One region of the Alcaligenes sp. LTN-3 genome, then DNA from elsewhere that is predicted to be linked to it. Evidence: riboswitches for the same ligand, from Rfam matches in the RefSeq annotation. Region 1 holds a riboswitch; the other holds the start of a gene.
The links. Region 1 has a riboswitch for FMN ahead of AC6I6N_RS03365 (riboflavin synthase subunit alpha). Riboswitches for the same ligand answer to the same signal wherever they lie in the genome.
Positions count from the first base shown of each region.

Region 2: another riboswitch for FMN. It lies ahead of AC6I6N_RS16300 (6,7-dimethyl-8-ribityllumazine synthase); the one in region 1 lies ahead of AC6I6N_RS03365 (riboflavin synthase subunit alpha).

Region 1 covers NZ_JCAPDN010000001.1:687,129-690,671, forward strand. The annotation lists gene AC6I6N_RS03360 (SDR family NAD(P)-dependent oxidoreductase) at 1-647, shown strand, start outside; FMN riboswitch at 706-850, shown strand; gene AC6I6N_RS03365 (riboflavin synthase subunit alpha) at 1,002-1,637, shown strand; gene AC6I6N_RS03370 (AAA family ATPase) at 1,683-2,261, opposite strand; gene AC6I6N_RS03375 (hypothetical protein) at 2,212-2,451, shown strand; gene AC6I6N_RS03380 (hypothetical protein) at 2,455-2,619, shown strand; gene AC6I6N_RS03385 (aspartate ammonia-lyase) at 2,871-3,543, shown strand, end outside.
Region 2 covers NZ_JCAPDN010000003.1:743,295-746,837, reverse strand. The annotation lists gene AC6I6N_RS16310 (ComF family protein) at 1-496, opposite strand, end outside; gene AC6I6N_RS16305 (methyltransferase domain-containing protein) at 578-1,492, shown strand; FMN riboswitch at 1,597-1,739, shown strand; gene AC6I6N_RS16300 (6,7-dimethyl-8-ribityllumazine synthase) at 1,838-2,329, shown strand; gene AC6I6N_RS16295 (response regulator) at 2,442-3,137, opposite strand; gene AC6I6N_RS16290 (sensor histidine kinase) at 3,159-3,543, opposite strand, start outside.

The sequences.
Region 1 (3,543 bases):
AGGACAAGCTGGATGCCCTGGCCGCCGAGCTGGGCGAGCGGTTTGTACCGGTCAGTGTGGATTTGACCGATCGTGCGCGTGCTGAGGCAGTGTTGGCGGATCTGACGGCTCGTTATCCCCATATCGACGTGCTGATCAATAACGCCGGTTTGGCGCTAGGCGTGGACAAGGCGCAAGACGCCAAGATGGATCAGTGGGATACCATGGTGGCTACCAATATCAGCGCGTTGCTGCATATTACGCACGCTTTGCTGCCAGGTATGGTCAAGCAGAACAAGGGCCATATCATCAATCTGGGCTCGACGGCGGGCGAATACGCTTACGCCGGCGGCAATGTGTACGGCGCTACCAAGGCATTTGTGCATCATCTGGGCCTGAATCTGCGTGCCGACCTGTCGGGTACGGCAGTGCGTGTCTCTACTGTGGCTCCTGGCCTGTGTTCCGGCACGGACTTCTCCGCCGTGCGTTTGGGCGATAAAGACAAAGCCGCTGCGCTTTACCAGAACGTGGATGCGCTGACGCCTGAGGATATCGCCAACACCATTACCTGGATCATGAATGCGCCTGCCCATATGAACGTCAACTACATCGAGTTGATGCCTGTGGCGCAAAGTTTTGCCGGCTTAAGTGTGCATCGCCAGGCTTGAGCTTGGCGACTGGGCTTGGGTCTGGCTTGATTAGACTTGGGCTCCGGTCTTACACTGCAACCGTCTTCAGGGCGGGGTGAAATTCCCCACCGGCGGTAAGGGATTCGTTCCCCAGCCCGCGAGCGATCTCCCCCTGGGAAAGATCAGCAGATCAGGTGCAAAGCCTGGGCCGACGGTCAGAGTCCGGATGAAAGAAGATGAAGCCTCGCTGCCTTGTGATCAAGGCAGCGAGGTGTTTTATTGCTGCCCGGAGGACGCATTGTTTAATCAAGGATGCGTTCAAATGAAAAATCTGAAAATCTCCCCTGCATTAGCCACTGGTCTTTTGCATGAATGTTGCGAAGGAGTGTGCTGATGTATACCGGAATTGTTAAAGCGGTTCGTCCTCTTACCGCGGTCAAGGCCGAGCTGGGCCGTACCGAGTTTGAAATCGATTTCACCGACGAGCTGCTGGTGGATCTGCAACTGGGTGCCAGTGTCAGCGTGGAAGGCACCTGCCTGAGCGTAACCAGTATCAGCGGCCCTAAAGTCACTTTTGATGCGATCCCTGTCACGCTGGAGCGCACGAATCTGGGCACGCTTAAAACAGGTGATCTGGTCAATATCGAGCGCTCGGCCAAGCTGAACGAGGAAATAGGCGGCCATGTGATGGCTGGCCATATCGCAACGACCGCAGAGGTGCTTGAATTGAGCATTACCGAGGCGGGTAACCGTCTGCGTTTCCGTGTACCAGAAGAGTGGGCGAAGTACGTGTTCCCACGCGGTTTTCTGGGCGTTAATGGCTGCAGCTTGACCGTGGCGGATGTGGAGGATGGCATTGTGACCATCAACCTGATCCCCGAAACCTTGCGCCAGACAACGTTCTCCCGCTACAAGGTGGGCGATCGCCTTAATATCGAGGTGGACCAACAGACGGTGGTATTAGTCGATGTGCTGGAGCGTACGGTGGCCGGTACCTTGTCGCGTGTGATGCCTGGTTTGAAAAACTGAACAAGGCTCGAGACCATATCAGTAAAAAGAAGGGCTGCTGGCCGATTAAGGCTGACAGCCCTTTTTTACTGCCTTGCGCTCCTTGTATGGAGCGGTCGTGCCTAGGGTATTGAGCACAAAATCAGCGCGCTTTTGGACTGTTGTCTTGGGAAGAATGCTCACTTGGTAGCCCAACAAAGGGTAGATACGCGTCAAGCGTTCGTACTCATGCAAAGCCGCGTTGATATCATGCCGGCGTTCCGGGTCCTGCTTATAAATCTGTGGCCAGGGCGGCGTTAAAAACACCCGAGGATGGTAGGGGTAAGCGCGACTGACCGCCTCCAGCAAGGGATGGCCTCTTAATTCTTGTAACGCGGCTGCCGCATCAATCAGGCCACGATCAAAAAACACCCACGAACCATCTTGAGCTGCGGTCACGTAGTCTGTTTGGGCAATCTTGAGCGCCTCTTGCAGAAAGGCCTCCAGATCCAGCCAGGGTAGAGCAGAGCCTTGGATGGCCAACTGTTCCTGAACAATACGTCGCCCAGGCTCTTGAATCACGGTATGCCCACGTTTTTGGAGCTCGGCTAACAAAGTGGACTTACCACCGCCGGAGCAACCTGAAATAAGGACGAAAGAATGCATAAAGAAATGCAGATCAATAAAAGAAAATAAGAACTTGGAAAAGCTGGGGCGAACCCCGAAGCTACGAAGAAGGGAAGAAGGGAAGAAGGGAAGAAGGGAAGAAGGGAAGAAGGGAAGAAGGGAAGAAGGGAAGAAGGGAAGAAGGGAAGAAGGGAAGAAGGGAAGAAGGCTTAGTTTAAGGCAGGGATGAGAAATGATGAACCCCGATCCCCTTGTGGGTGTACACAAACATCTAACCCGCCTATCTTCAAGGCATCCAACAAAGAAAATAAATGCAATTAACGGAAAAGAATTCCAAACATTGAAAAAAAGTATCCAACAAAAAGAGGGGCGATTTTGGGAGAAAACCGCATGGTAATACAGCCGGATAAAACCCACAGCCGCACAGTCTGATGACTTCTGTTCGGGTTTCCGTCTTTTTTGGGCTTGCCGTGTTCGGAAATCCGAACAGAAGGGAGCGTATTGTCAGTGTCTCTACAATCAGTGCACAAAAAATGGCTTGTTTTTCAATAGGCTAGTGCAATCCGCTGTTGTTGGCACAGTTGTTGCTTTTAACTCCGGTACAACAACCCCAATTTTTGGGGCCCTACATAAAAACGGAGAGATGACATGACTGATTGCACCGCAACGGCTCACACGCGCCTGGAAAAAGACTTGCTAGGAACTCGGCCCGTACCTGACTCGGTGTATTTTGGCGTTCACACCCTGCGAGCCGTTGAAAACTTCGATATTACGGCGACACCTATTTCAAACTATCCCGATTTGATTCGTGCCCTGGCACAGATCAAAGCATCCGCCGCGCAGGCTAACCACGCGCTGGGAGCATTGGATGCCGTCAAGAAAGAAGCGATTGTGCAGGCATGCCGAGAAATTGAGTCCGGCCAGCATCACGACCATTTTGTGGTGGATGTGATCCAAGGTGGTGCGGGAACCTCTACCAATATGAATGCGAACGAGGTGATCGCTAACCGTGCGCTGGAGATTTTGGGTCATGAGCGAGGGCAATACGCTTTTCTTCACCCCAATGAGGATGTCAATCTGGGGCAGTCGACCAATGATGTATACCCCACCGCCTTGAAGCTAGCTGCCTATCAGGGCGCTGCCCGTTTATTGACCGCCTTGGAGTACTTGCAGCAAGCGTTCGAGAGCAAAGCTCACGCTTTCAAAGAGCTATTGAAAATGGGGCGAACACAACTGCAAGAAGCGGTCCCTATGACCCTGGGGCAAGAGTTTGCGGTTTACGCCGGCATGATTGCCAAAGATCGCCTTTGCCTGACCGAGG
Region 2 (3,543 bases), on a different contig from region 1:
AACGGGCTGACAAGCCCAAAGCATGCGCCACACGCTTGGCCAACACAGCGGCAGGATTGAAACCACGACGGCGCAAAGCACGACGTTGCGAGGGCACTGGAATTACCCGACAATCCGGCCCCAGCCCAGGACCGTAACGGTGCCATTGCTGCACCATCAGCTCAGCCAATACCGCCGCCATTTCCAGCCGACGGGAAATTTTAAACGCATGTATCAACATATCGCCAGGATGTTCATAGTCAAATCCGGCAACCGTCGCTTGCAGGGACAATTGCCCTGCTCCGCAATCCGGACAGGCCAACAAGGCCAAGGGTGGCAACGCCAAGGCGCAACGCGGACAGCGTAAATCCTGGGCTGGTGTTGCCAGCGCATGTCGGCAAAAACGGCACAGCGCGCCGCTTTGTGAACGTAATCCACACAACACACACGGTCGTGCCAGCAGTGGAATCCCTACAAGGCGATGGGGCGACTCGCGCCGAAACAGGGGATGCGCCATAATAGATCATTACCTTTGAGAGTCAGGCTGATCCGATCACAGCACATCCCGCTGAGCCAGGCCAGCAACGTCCGCGCAACTATGTCCCAGTTACCATCTTTACCAATCAACTCCGCCCACGTAGAGCAGCAATTCAATCGCCGCGCTCCTCTGGATCACGCTCAGTTTCTTTATGGTGAAGTCGCGCAACGGATGTTGTCACGGCTGGCCTTGGTACGCTTGCAACCCACTCATATTCTGGATGCTGGCTGTGGCGCCAGCCACGCACTGGAGCCCCTGCGCTCTCGCTACCCGGACATGAGCTATACCGGTCTGGATCGCAGCGCCAAGCTACTAGAGGTCGCCCGGGAGCGTTACCAATCCAAACCCAGCCTGTGGCAAAAACTGCGTAATCAGCCCACACCGGCAGCTAACTGGGTTCAGGCCGATATGGCCCATAGTGGCCTGCCCGCAGAAAGCCAGGAGCTGGTCTGGTCAAATATGGCGTTGCACTGGCATCCGGAACCGCATCGGGTTCTGGCCGAATGGAACCGTCTGCTAAAACCCGAAACGCTGGTCATGTTCTCCTGCCTGGGCCCCGGCTCTTTTGCCGAGCTGCGCAGCGCCATGGAACAAGCCGATTTAGGCACCAAAACGCTGGAATTCGTGGACATGCACGACTTTGGCGACCTGCTTCTGGAAAACGGCTTTGCTGACCCTGTGATGGATCAAGAAGTCGTGACCCTGACCTATCGCAGCGCTGAAAAACTGCTGGATGATTTGCGTCTGTTGGGCGGCAATCCACATCCTCAACGTAAGGCCAGCCTGAGCACGCTGCCCTGGCGTCAACGCCTGCTCAATGCGCTGGAAAAACAGCGCCATATGGATGGCACCTTGCATCTAAGCCTGGAAATTGCCTACGGGCACGCCTGGCGCGCCCGCAGCCGTCGCAGCACCTTGGGCGAGGTCAGCGTGCCAATCTCCACAATCAGCCGCCGCCCCAAACCCCAGGAATAAATTCCGCTACCAGGCATATTCCAGTAGCACCCCATCTATTTCAGACCTTCTCTGACAAAGAAAAGGTTTAGGGGTACACTTTTGCGGTTGGCCAAGCTGGCTAACTATGTTCTCAGGGCGGGGTGCAAGTCCCCACCGGCGGTAATGGCACTAGCCTAGCCCGCGAGCGCCTGACCTGTGGTCAGGGACAGCAGACCCGGTGTGATTCCGGGGCCGACGGTATAGTCCGGATAAAGAGAGAACGGGATATCCTCAACGACCTGTACAGGACTCATCCTGCTATGGGCTTGAGCTATCCTGCTTCCTGCATGCCCTGTTTTTGTTGTCATAAAACAGGAAACCAACATGAACAGCATTACCCCAGCCAATCTTCTGGCTCCCCGTATCGCCTTTATTCAAGCTTGCTGGCACAAGGACATTGTGGATCAGGCCCGCCTGGGTTTTATCGACGAAGTCAAAGCCATGGGCCACGACAGCAACTTGGTCGACTTCTTTGAAGTGGGCGGCGCCTTTGAAATCCCACTGCATGCACAACGTCTGGCCCAATCAGGTCAGTATGCCGCTGTTGTGGCAGCGGGTCTGGTGGTTGATGGCGGTATCTATCGTCACGACTTTGTGGCTACCGCTGTGATCCAAGGCTTGATGCAAGTCCAGCTCAGCACCAACGTGCCTGTGTTTTCAGTCGTGCTGACTCCGCACCATTTCCATGATGGCAAAGAGCACCACGATTACTTCCATCGTCACTTTGTGATCAAGGGCCAGGAAGCAGCCCGTACGTGCCTGGATACCGTGAGCAAGTTGCAGGTGCTGCCTGCGGCATCCGTCGCCGCTGTCTAAACGGCAAGGCGGCCTGAAGAGGCCGCCTCAATCCCTAACCCCTTGGGCTGCTTTACCCGCAGCGCCAAGGCTGGCCAGAAGCTTGCTGGCCATGCATTTGGTAACTACTGTATCAAGACTGGTTACGCTTGCGCGACGAGTCTATCCCCAACTGTTTAAGCTTGCGGTATAAGTGGGTACGCTCCAGCCCGGTACGCTCCGATACCCGCGTCATGCTGTGATTCTCGCGGCGCAGATGATATTCAAAATAAATGCGCTCGAATTCGTCACGCGCTTCGCGCAATGGCAAATCCAAGGAGATGCTGCCTAGCTGGGACTCGTCCTGTTCTACTTCAGGCACGGCCATGGCAGGCGCCATGCCAGGAACCATTGTCGCGGCCTCTGGGCGACGATCCCCACCTTGAACCACCGGGCGGGCCGCGGCAGCCAGCGCTTTGGGAGCCACAGTACGCTCCAGACCCGAAGCTACGGTCTTGAGCAAGCGCTGCATGGTGATGGGTTTTTCCAGGAAGTCCACTGCACCAATGCGGGTTGCTTCCACTGCGGTATCCACCGTGGCGTGGCCGCTCATCATGACCACAGGCATATCCAGCAAGCCTTGAGATGCCCACTCCTTGAGCAGGCTGACACCGTCAGTGTCCGGCATCCAGATATCCAGCAAGACCAGATCGGGACGGCCCCGCAAGCGTGCCTCGCGAGCCTGGGCGGCATTTTCTGCCAATTGCACGGTGTGCCCTTCGTCGTAAAGAATTTCCGACAAAAGTTCCCGAATGCCGATTTCGTCATCAACTACCAGAATTCTGGCCATAAAACGTCACCTACGTGATTTTTACGCATTATCGTTTGCTCGCCGCCCAGAGTCCAGACGAATATGCTGGCCAGCAAGCCGGGTAAAGAGGATGGAAATGCGAGCCCCCCCCTCACGACGATTGGAAACATCGATTCTGCCGCCGTGCTCCTCGATGATTTTCTTAACTATAGCAAGTCCCAGACCCGTGCCGGTGGGCTTGGTGGTTACGTATGGCTCAAAAACGCGCACCAGCATCTGAGGATCAAAACCAGGCCCGTTATCTGACACCACAAAACTGACCGCACCAGAAGAATCGGAACCTTCTACGCCCGCAATCATGGTTTTAACAAATACATGCGCCTGGTCAAGTGATTGATCCTGGGCTGCCGCTTCACGCGCATTGGCCAGCAGATTATGAATAACC